DNA from 2 places in the Arthrobacter dokdonensis genome. Region 2 is predicted to be linked to the other one. Evidence: riboswitches for the same ligand, from Rfam matches in the RefSeq annotation. Region 2 holds a riboswitch; the other holds the start of a gene.
The links. Region 2 has a riboswitch for S-adenosylmethionine ahead of DMB86_RS16145 (aminotransferase class V-fold PLP-dependent enzyme). Riboswitches for the same ligand answer to the same signal wherever they lie in the genome.
Positions count from the first base shown of each region.

Region 1 (4,291 bases), 1.5 Mb from region 2:
TGGCCACGGCGGACGTGACGCACAAGCGCATCGAGGAAGTGCGCGAATTCCTGCCGGTGCTGCGCAACCGGCGTTTTGAGAGCAATGCGGTGGTGGTTCCGGCCGGGTAGAAATATTCCATTGACGGCACGGTTCCCGGTGGTTAGTGTCAGGAATAAGGGCAGGAGGAAGCCATGAATGATTCCAGAATTTGGGCGGCGCTTGAGCCGCTGCACCCCTCGGCGTTGGAGGACATGCCGATGGACGGCACCTGGCTGAAACCCCCGTACCACAACGATCCTGCCGGGCGTGCCGTGGTGTGCAACGACGGCGACTTCCAGTTTGTCGTGGTCGATCGCAAGAAGGGGGCCGTGCTCTTTGTCTGCGAGGACGACGAGTCCCTTGTTGCCTCCAACCTGGACACGTTCGTCCAAATCGTGTCCGCGTGGGGCTCCATTGACAGCGACGCACCCGGCCCGGAGGACGACGAGGAGTTTTCCGCGGTCAGGAAGTCCTTCGAATCCCAGCTGAAGGTCCTGGACCCCCCGGCCGCCGGCCCCAACGAGTTCTGGTCCCTCTACACGGAGGAACTGACCAGCGACGACTACGTGGATTACGACGACCTGGACGACGACGAGGAAGATGAACGCGAGACCGACACCGGGGACAACGACCGCCCCGGCGCCGACGAGTCCTTCAGCGTCGCCTAGGTCCTTTCCAGAGTCGGCGTGAGGCTATTTCCGCGCCCTGCCCCAGCGCCTCCAGCTTGGCCGCCGCGATCTGCGGGTGGACGCGGCCGCCCAGGCCGCAGTCGGTGGATGCGATGACGGCCTCGCGGCCCACCACCGAGGCGAAGCGCTCGATACGGTCCGCCACGAGTTCCGGGTGTTCCACCACGTTCGTCGCATGGGAAACCACGCCGGGGATGATGGATTTGCCTTCCGGCAGCCTGGCGTCCTGCCAGATTTTCCATTCATGTTCGTGCCGGACATTGGCGGCCTCGAAGGAATAGGCGCCCGCTTGGATGGCGAGCACCTCGTCGAGAATGTCGGCGAAGGGGATGTCCGTGGTGTGTGGGCCGTGCCATGAGCCCCAGCACACGTGGAGGCGGATCTTGTCCTCGGGAAGTCCCCGGAGGGCGTAGTTGGTGGCCTCGACCCGCAGTTGGATGAACTTCTTGTAATCGGCGAGGGCCGGTTCCGGGTTGACCTGGTCCCAGCTCTCGGCCAGCGAGGGATCGTCGAGCTGGACCGTCAGGCCGGCGCCGATGATCGCCTTGTACTCCTCGCGCATGGCGTCCGCGCAGGCGTAGAGCAGTTCCTCGTCGGTGGCGTAATACTCGTTGGCCAGCCGGGCGCAGGAGCCGGGTGACAACGCTGCCATGAACCCCTCCGTCAGGCCGGCGGAGGCAAGTCCCTTGCCCAGGTTGGCAACGTCGGAGGCGACCTGTGCGTGTCCCGTGTAGGTCAGCGGTCCGACAATCTTCGGCTGCGTCGTGGCCTTGCGATGGGCCAGGATGCCGGAGGCCGGGTCGCTGTAGGCCTCGTTGAATTTCTGTCGGTCTCGACGGTCCGGAAAGGAAGTCAGCACCACGTTGCCGGGCGTGGATCGGTGCGCTTCGTCGTCGGCCCAACGGTCCACGGTGGTTGCCTCCAGCCCACCGAGGCGGCCGAACGAGTAGTTCCACCAGGCGCCGTAGTCGACGGCGTTGGACATGGTGTGGCCGTACTCGCCGTCATTGGGAATGTCGATGCCGGCGGCCTGCTGCCGGGCAACGATGTCCACCACGGAATCCGCAAGCAGGGCTTGGTATTCGTCGGTGTCGCCGCCGGCCTCCCGTTCGGCGTTGGCGGCCAGCAGGGCAGGGGTGCGGGGCAGCGAGCCGGCGTGGGTGGTGCGGATGTGGTCGGTGTTTAAAGCCACGAATGGATTCCTTCCATCGTTTCTGGCGGTAGCACCGGTCCCCGACGCTGCCGAACACTGTTCAGGCACGGCCAAGGAGGGTTGCTGCGGCGTCGCTGAGCCAGATCTCTCGGCCGCTCGGGATGGTCACGCCCATTGTGCCCTCGGGCCGGGCTCCACGCCAAATCATTGCGCCGCGTTGCGCCGCATTGCGACGAGGACTTCCGCGGACGGGCCGTACCTGCCCCTGCCACGGCCGTGCCTGAGGCCAATCCTCCGGTCGGGCACATAAAATTGGCTCCATGAGCCATGTCAACGATCCCGCGGTCATCCACCGCCTGCTGACCACGCCCGCCCGCTGGGCGGTGGTCGGGCTGTCCAACAACCCGCTGCGGGCGGCGGTGGGTGTGTCGTTGTTCCTGCAGCAGCACCTGGGACAGGAAATCATTCCGGTCAACCTGTCGGGCGACGACGTCCACGGGGTCAAGGGCTACAGGACCCTCGCCGAGATTCCAGGAGCAATTGACGTCGTCGACTGTTTTGTGAACTCCACCAAGGTGGGCGCGGTGGTGGACCAGGCCATCGCCGTCGGCGCCAAGGCGGTCTGGCTGCAAGTGGGGGTCGTCGACGAGGCCGCGGCACAGCGGGCGGCCGACGCCGGCCTGGACGTGGTCATGGACACCTGCCCCAAAATACAGGCCGCCGCCATCGGCCTGTAAGTTCAACCCCAAAGGCCGACATGCCCCGCCATATGCGCACCATCCCGAACACGGCCCGCTGGATTACGCTCGCCGTGGTGGTGGTGCTCGCCGCGCTCGCCGTGGGCGTCCTGCGCGTTGCCGCCGGAACCACGACGCCGGCCGGCACCTCCGCGACCACCGCGCCGACGGCACCGTCCTGGACCACGACGGCGGCCGGGGCCGTGAGCGCAACGCAGGCTCCGGCGTCGTCCGCGCCCTCAGCCCTGGATCCGACGACGGGGCGGCACAGCACCTTGGGCGGGCTGGTGCCGGACTATACGCTGCCGCCCATTGAGGACGGCATGGTCCCGGTCATCACCAAGATCCCCACGCAACAAAAGGTGGTGTTCCTGACCATTGACGACGGGGCGGTGAAGCGGGCATCCGACCTGGCGCTGCTGGAGCGGAACGGCATCAAGGCGTCGCTGTTTTTGGCGCACACCTTCATTGCCGGGCACGCGGGCTTCTACCAGGCCTATCTCGACGCCGGATACCTCATCGAGGACCACACGATGACCCACAACCTGGGCTTCATCAACCTCCCGTACCCGCAGGTCAAGGCCGAGATCTGCGGCATGGCGGACTATGAGGAAAAGTACTTCGGCCGGCGTCCCGTCCTCTTCCGTCCACCGGGAGGCCCGTACACGCAGGCCGTGCGCAGGGCCGCCGCGGAGTGCGGCATGAAAGCGATTGTGGACTGGGAGGCGAAGGCCAACGCGCGGTCCATGCAGTACCAGGTGGGCCAGGCACTGCGCCCGGGGGACATCGTACTGATGCACTTCCGGCCAGAATTGCCCGCGGACCTGGCGGCGTTCATCAGGGCGCAGAAGGCGGCCGGGCTGAAGGTTGTGCTGCTGGAGGACTACCTGGGCGTGAAGTAAGGCAGACTGTTCAGCTGGCAAAGGCCGCCGTACGGCGACCGGACAAGGAGCATGGAGCATGGATGATTCCCCGGTGGATGCGGCCGAAGTCATGACCGAGCAGCGGGCGCTGGCGCAGCTGCCCGTGGTGCTGGCGCTGGCGGAGGCCGGCAAATTGCGGGTCAGCGCTGCGACGCGCAAGCCGTCTGCAGCCACCGTGAAGCTGCTGGCCGAGAACCTCCCTGGCGGCGACTTTTATGCCAGTGAAGCCATCTCGGCTTTCGCCTGGCCGCTGCTTCTTCAGGCGGGAGGACTCGCCGACGGGCCGCGCATGCAGCTCACGCCCCGCGGAAGGGCTGCGCTGCGCAAGGACCCTGCCTTGACGGTGAAGCTGCTCTGGGAACGGTGGCTCAAGGCAGGCATTATTGACGAATTCAGCCGGGTTGATGGCATCAAGGGCCAGCGGGCCAGCAATGTGCTCAGCGCCCTGCGGCCGCGGCGCCAGCTGGCGGCCGAAGGGCTTTCCCTCCTGGGGACGGACGAGTGGACCGCCACGGATGATCTTTTTACCCAGATGCAGCACGAAGGCATGGACCCGGTGATTCAGCGTAGTGACATGCGCCTGTGGAAACTGTACATAGTGGATCCGGAGTATGGTTCCATTGGTTATGACGGCATGCACGACTGGGACGTGCTGCAGGGTCGGTATGTGCTGGCGCTGTTCTTTGAATATGCCGCAACGCTGGGTCTGATCGATGTGCGCTACACGTCCCCGGTGGGCGCGCGAGGCGACTATGCCGATCGCTGGGG
Region 1 is NZ_CP029642.1:782,538-786,828, forward strand. Features, by position in the region: gene DMB86_RS03580 (carbon-nitrogen hydrolase family protein) at 1-110, shown strand, start outside; gene DMB86_RS03585 (SUKH-4 family immunity protein) at 174-689, shown strand; gene DMB86_RS03590 (cobalamin-independent methionine synthase II family protein) at 676-1,902, opposite strand; SAM riboswitch class I at 1,913-2,031, opposite strand; gene DMB86_RS03595 (CoA-binding protein) at 2,184-2,600, shown strand; gene DMB86_RS03600 (polysaccharide deacetylase family protein) at 2,621-3,502, shown strand; gene DMB86_RS03605 (hypothetical protein) at 3,561-4,291, shown strand, end outside.
Region 1: linked by a shared signal. The riboswitch ahead of DMB86_RS03590 (cobalamin-independent methionine synthase II family protein) and the one ahead of DMB86_RS16145 (aminotransferase class V-fold PLP-dependent enzyme) in region 2 are both predicted to bind S-adenosylmethionine.

Region 2 (4,291 bases):
CACGGCGGGCTGTTCCACAGCTACGAGGACCACCGCATGGCCACGGCAGGCGCCATCATCGGACTGGCCGTGCCCGGCGTCGAGGTTGAAAACATTGCCACCACGGCCAAGACCATGCCGGCATTTCCGCAAATGTGGGCGGACATGGCCGCCCAGACGGCGGCGGCGGGGATCCCCGGGCGTGGCTAAGGACTACAGCAACTGGGACGAAACCGATGTCCGCGTCCGCGCCAACAAAAAAGGCAGCCGGCCACGCACCAAGGACCGCCCCGCCCACGTAGACGCCGTCATTGGCCGCATCACCACGGTGGACCGCGGCCGCTACACCGCCATCGTGGACGAGGACCTGCCCACAGAACGCGTGGTGGTCGCCGCGCGCGCCCGGGAGCTGCGCCGCTCCCCCGTCGTGGCCGGCGACTTCGTGGCGCTGGTGGGCGACGCCTCCGGAAAGCCGGACACCTTGGCACGCCTGGTCCGGGTAGAGGAACGCCGCACCCTGCTGCGGCGCAGTGCCGACGACACGGACCCCGTTGAACGCGTGGTGGTGGCCAACGCCGACCAGCTCGTGATCGTGGTCGCGGCAGCCAACCCGGAACCGCGCACCGGCTTCATCGACCGCGCCCTGGTGGCCGCCTACGATTCCGGCATTGCGCCGATCCTCCTGATCACCAAGGCGGACATCAAGGACCCCGCCGAGCTGCTGGCCAACTACCGGCACCTGGACATGACAGTAATCATCAGCCGCACCGCCGCCCCGGGCGCGGCCGACGCCGCCTCAGCCGTCGACGCACGCAGCGACGACGGCGACTCCGCCCTCCTGGCCGGCGGCGCCGTCGAACAACTCCACCACCACCTGGACGGCAAGGTCAGCGTGCTGGTGGGGCACTCCGGCGTCGGCAAGTCCACCATGGTCAACGCACTCACGGGTTCCCAGCGGGCCACCGGCGGCGTCAACGCGGTCACGGGGCGGGGCCGCCACACCTCGTCCTCGGCCCTCGCGTTGCGGCTGCAGGACGGGGAGGCGGGCTCGTGGATCATCGACACCCCCGGCATCCGTTCCTTCGGCCTGGCCCACGTGGACCCGAACCGGATCCTGCACGCGTTCCCCGACCTGCAACCCGGCACCGACGACTGCGAACGCGGTTGCAAACACGACTCCTCGGCCGTCAATTGCGGCTTGGACCCGTGGGTTGCCGGTGGCCATGCCGGCGGCGCGGGCCCGGCCCGGCTGGCGTCCCTGCGGCGCCTGCTGGGCACCAGCAGCCGCACCGAAGGCCGCGCCGAGGCCAAGGAGCTCGGCAACAACGACTGACAGCATCCCCGGGCGATCGGATCGGAATCGGCGGTGCAGCTTCTGCGGGCCCAGGCTGCTGTGCCCAATCGGCGGTGCAGCTCCTGCGACCTGGGCGTCCCGCAACCCGCATTACCTGCACCATCAATCCCGTTCCCGGCCCACAGCCCGCATTACCTGCACTATCAATCCCGTTCCCGGCCCACAGCCCGCATTACCTGCACCATCAATCCCGCACCATCAATCCCGTTCCCGGCCCACAGCCGACCGCCGCCAGCACGAGGACCCCATGGTCCCGCATATCCGGCCAATTTACCGATACGGTGAGGGACATGACTGTCCAACCCCAGACGTACAACGACGACCTCCGCCTGGCACACGTTTTGGCCGACACCGTCGACTCCCTGACGATGTCGCGCTTCAAGGCCCTTGACCTGCAGATTGAGACGAAGCCGGACCTGACGCCGGTCACGGACGCGGACAAGACGGCAGAGGAATCGATCCGCAGTCAGTTGTCCCGGGTGCGCCCCCGCGATGCCGTGCTGGGCGAGGAGTTCGGCAGCAGCGGCCATGGCTCACGCCGGTGGATCATCGATCCCATTGACGGGACGAAGAACTTTGTCCGCGGCGTGCCTGTCTGGGCCACGCTGATCGCGCTGGTGGACGAGGGCCGGCCCGTGGTGGGCGTGGTCAGCGCGCCGGCACTGGGCAAGCGCTGGTGGGCGGCCGAGGGCACCGGCGCCTATACAGGCAAGTCGCTGGCCTCCGCCACCCGCATCCGCGTCTCCAACGTCTCGGAACTTGCCGACGCCTCACTGTCCTATTCCTCGCTGACGGGCTGGGCGGACCGCGGCAACCGGGACGAGTTCCTGGCCCTGACGGACGAGGTCTGGCGTACGCGCGCCTACGGCGACTTCTGGTCGTACTGCCTCGTCGCGGAGGGCTCAGTGGACATCGCCTGCGAACCGGAGCTGAACCTGTACGACATGGCCGCCCTGGTGCCGATCGTCACGGAAGCCGGCGGCCGCTTCACCTCCCTGGACGGCGTGGACGGCCCGTTCGGCGGCAACGCCCTGGCCACCAACTCCATCCTGCACGCCGAGGTCCTGCGCCGCCTGAATCCCGGCTGGGACGACCTCCTCTCCTAAGCGGGACAGGTCCCCGCCGGGGTTGAAGCACGGGCGCGTTAAGTGCGACGGCGGCACCGCCGTCGCGCTTAATTCTCACCCTCGCGCTTGGGGCCGGGCCTCAGGGAGGCGGCATGTGTCGTAACAAATGCGCACGACGCCGCGGTGGGCTAGCCTTTTGGGCATAGGTCACGAGTGCCAGCGCTAAACCCCGGTTTGCTGGCCGGCAACCCTCCTTTCGCGGCGGGGTGCCCCGGGTGACGACCTGGCCGGGCCGGAGCGGTCTTGGCAAGCGCGGACTTTTGACGTTCCCTGCGGCTTCGCCGGAGCGTCAGGTCCTTCCCAAGGGAGCCTCCCATGAGTTCTGCAATCCTCGAAAAAGCACGCCTTTCCGACACGCCCCTGCTGCCCGTGGTGGGCCGCGACCTCGCTGCCCCGCTGATCCAGGGCGGCAGCACACGCTACGTGAACCTTGACTATGCGGCGTCCGCCCCGGCCGTGGAGGAAGTGGCCGCACACCTGTCCGAGGTGCTCCCGTACTACGCCAGCGTTCACCGCGGGGCGGGCTTCGCCTCGCAGGTCAGTACCTCCCTGTACGAAAACGCCCGGCACGCCGTGGCGGACTTTGTGGGCGCCCGGACGGACGACGCCGTCGTTTTTACCCGCAACACCACCGACTCCCTGAACCTGCTGGCCGGCTGCGTGGAGTCGCTGCTGGCGGAGCGCGGCCGCACCGCCGGCACGTCCCACGGACACGGGGAGGTCCTCTACCTGGACATCGAACACCATGCCAACCTGCTGCCGTGGCAGGCGCTGCCCCACCGGTCGGTGGTGGCCGGGCACAGCGTCGCGTCGACCCTGCACCGGGTGGAGACCCAGCTGCGCGCAGGCAACGTGGTGCTGCTGGCCGTCACCGGCGCCTCCAATGTCACGGGCGAGGTGCTGCCCATTGCCGAGCTGGCGTCGCTGGCCCACAGGCACGGCGCCCGGATTGTGGTCGACGCCGCCCAGCTGGCCCCGCACCGGCGCCTCCACATTGCCCGCGACGGCATCGACTACGTGGCCTTCTCCGGCCACAAGCTTTACGCTCCGTTTGGTGCCGGCGTGTTGGTGGGGCGCCCGGACTGGCTCGACGACGGCCGCCCGCACCTGGCCGGCGGGGGCGCCGTGAAGGACGTGCGGCTGGAATCCGTGCGCTGGACAAAGGGCCCGGCCCGCCACGAGGCCGGCTCGCCCAACGTCCTTGGCGCGGCGACGCTGGCCAAGGCCACGCAGGTCCTGGCCGCCCTGGACCCCGACGAGTGGCACGCGCATGAGCAGGAGCTGCGCGCCCGCCTGGTGGCCGGGCTGGAAGCGCTGCCCGGCGTCACCGTCCACCAGCTGTTTTCCGATTCCGCGAGCCACCCCCGCTGCGGCACCATCGGCGTGGTGAACTTTTCCGTGCAAGGGTACGACGCCGGACTGGCCGCCGCCTATCTCTCCGCCGAACACGGCGTGGGCGTGCGGGACGGCAGGTTCTGCGCGCATCCGCTGCTGCGCCGGCTGGGTCTGGCCTCGGGCTCGCTGCGTGCCAGCTTCGGCGTGGGCTCGCGGCGTGAGGACGCCGACCGCCTGGTCAGCGGCGTGGCAGCCCTGGTCAACGAGGGCCTCGGCTGGGACTACGTGGTGGACGCGGGCCGCTGGGTGCCCGCCAACGACTCCCGCGGTTACCCCGAATGGGCGCCCAACACCCCGGGCACGGCCGGCGCGGCCCCCTGCTCCACCGACTGACGCCATGGCGGGCGGCGGGGGTAGAGTGGAGCGGCGAATCCACCACCAGAACGGAGCATGATGTCAGGCGCGGGCGGACCGGTCTTTGACGACGCACGGCGGG
Region 2 is NZ_CP029642.1:3,620,698-3,624,988, forward strand. Features, by position in the region: gene aroA (3-phosphoshikimate 1-carboxyvinyltransferase) at 1-189, shown strand, start outside; gene rsgA (ribosome small subunit-dependent GTPase A) at 182-1,312, shown strand; gene hisN (histidinol-phosphatase) at 1,624-2,439, shown strand; SAM riboswitch class IV at 2,606-2,719, shown strand; gene DMB86_RS16145 (aminotransferase class V-fold PLP-dependent enzyme) at 2,776-4,188, shown strand; gene DMB86_RS16150 (class I SAM-dependent methyltransferase) at 4,246-4,291, shown strand, end outside.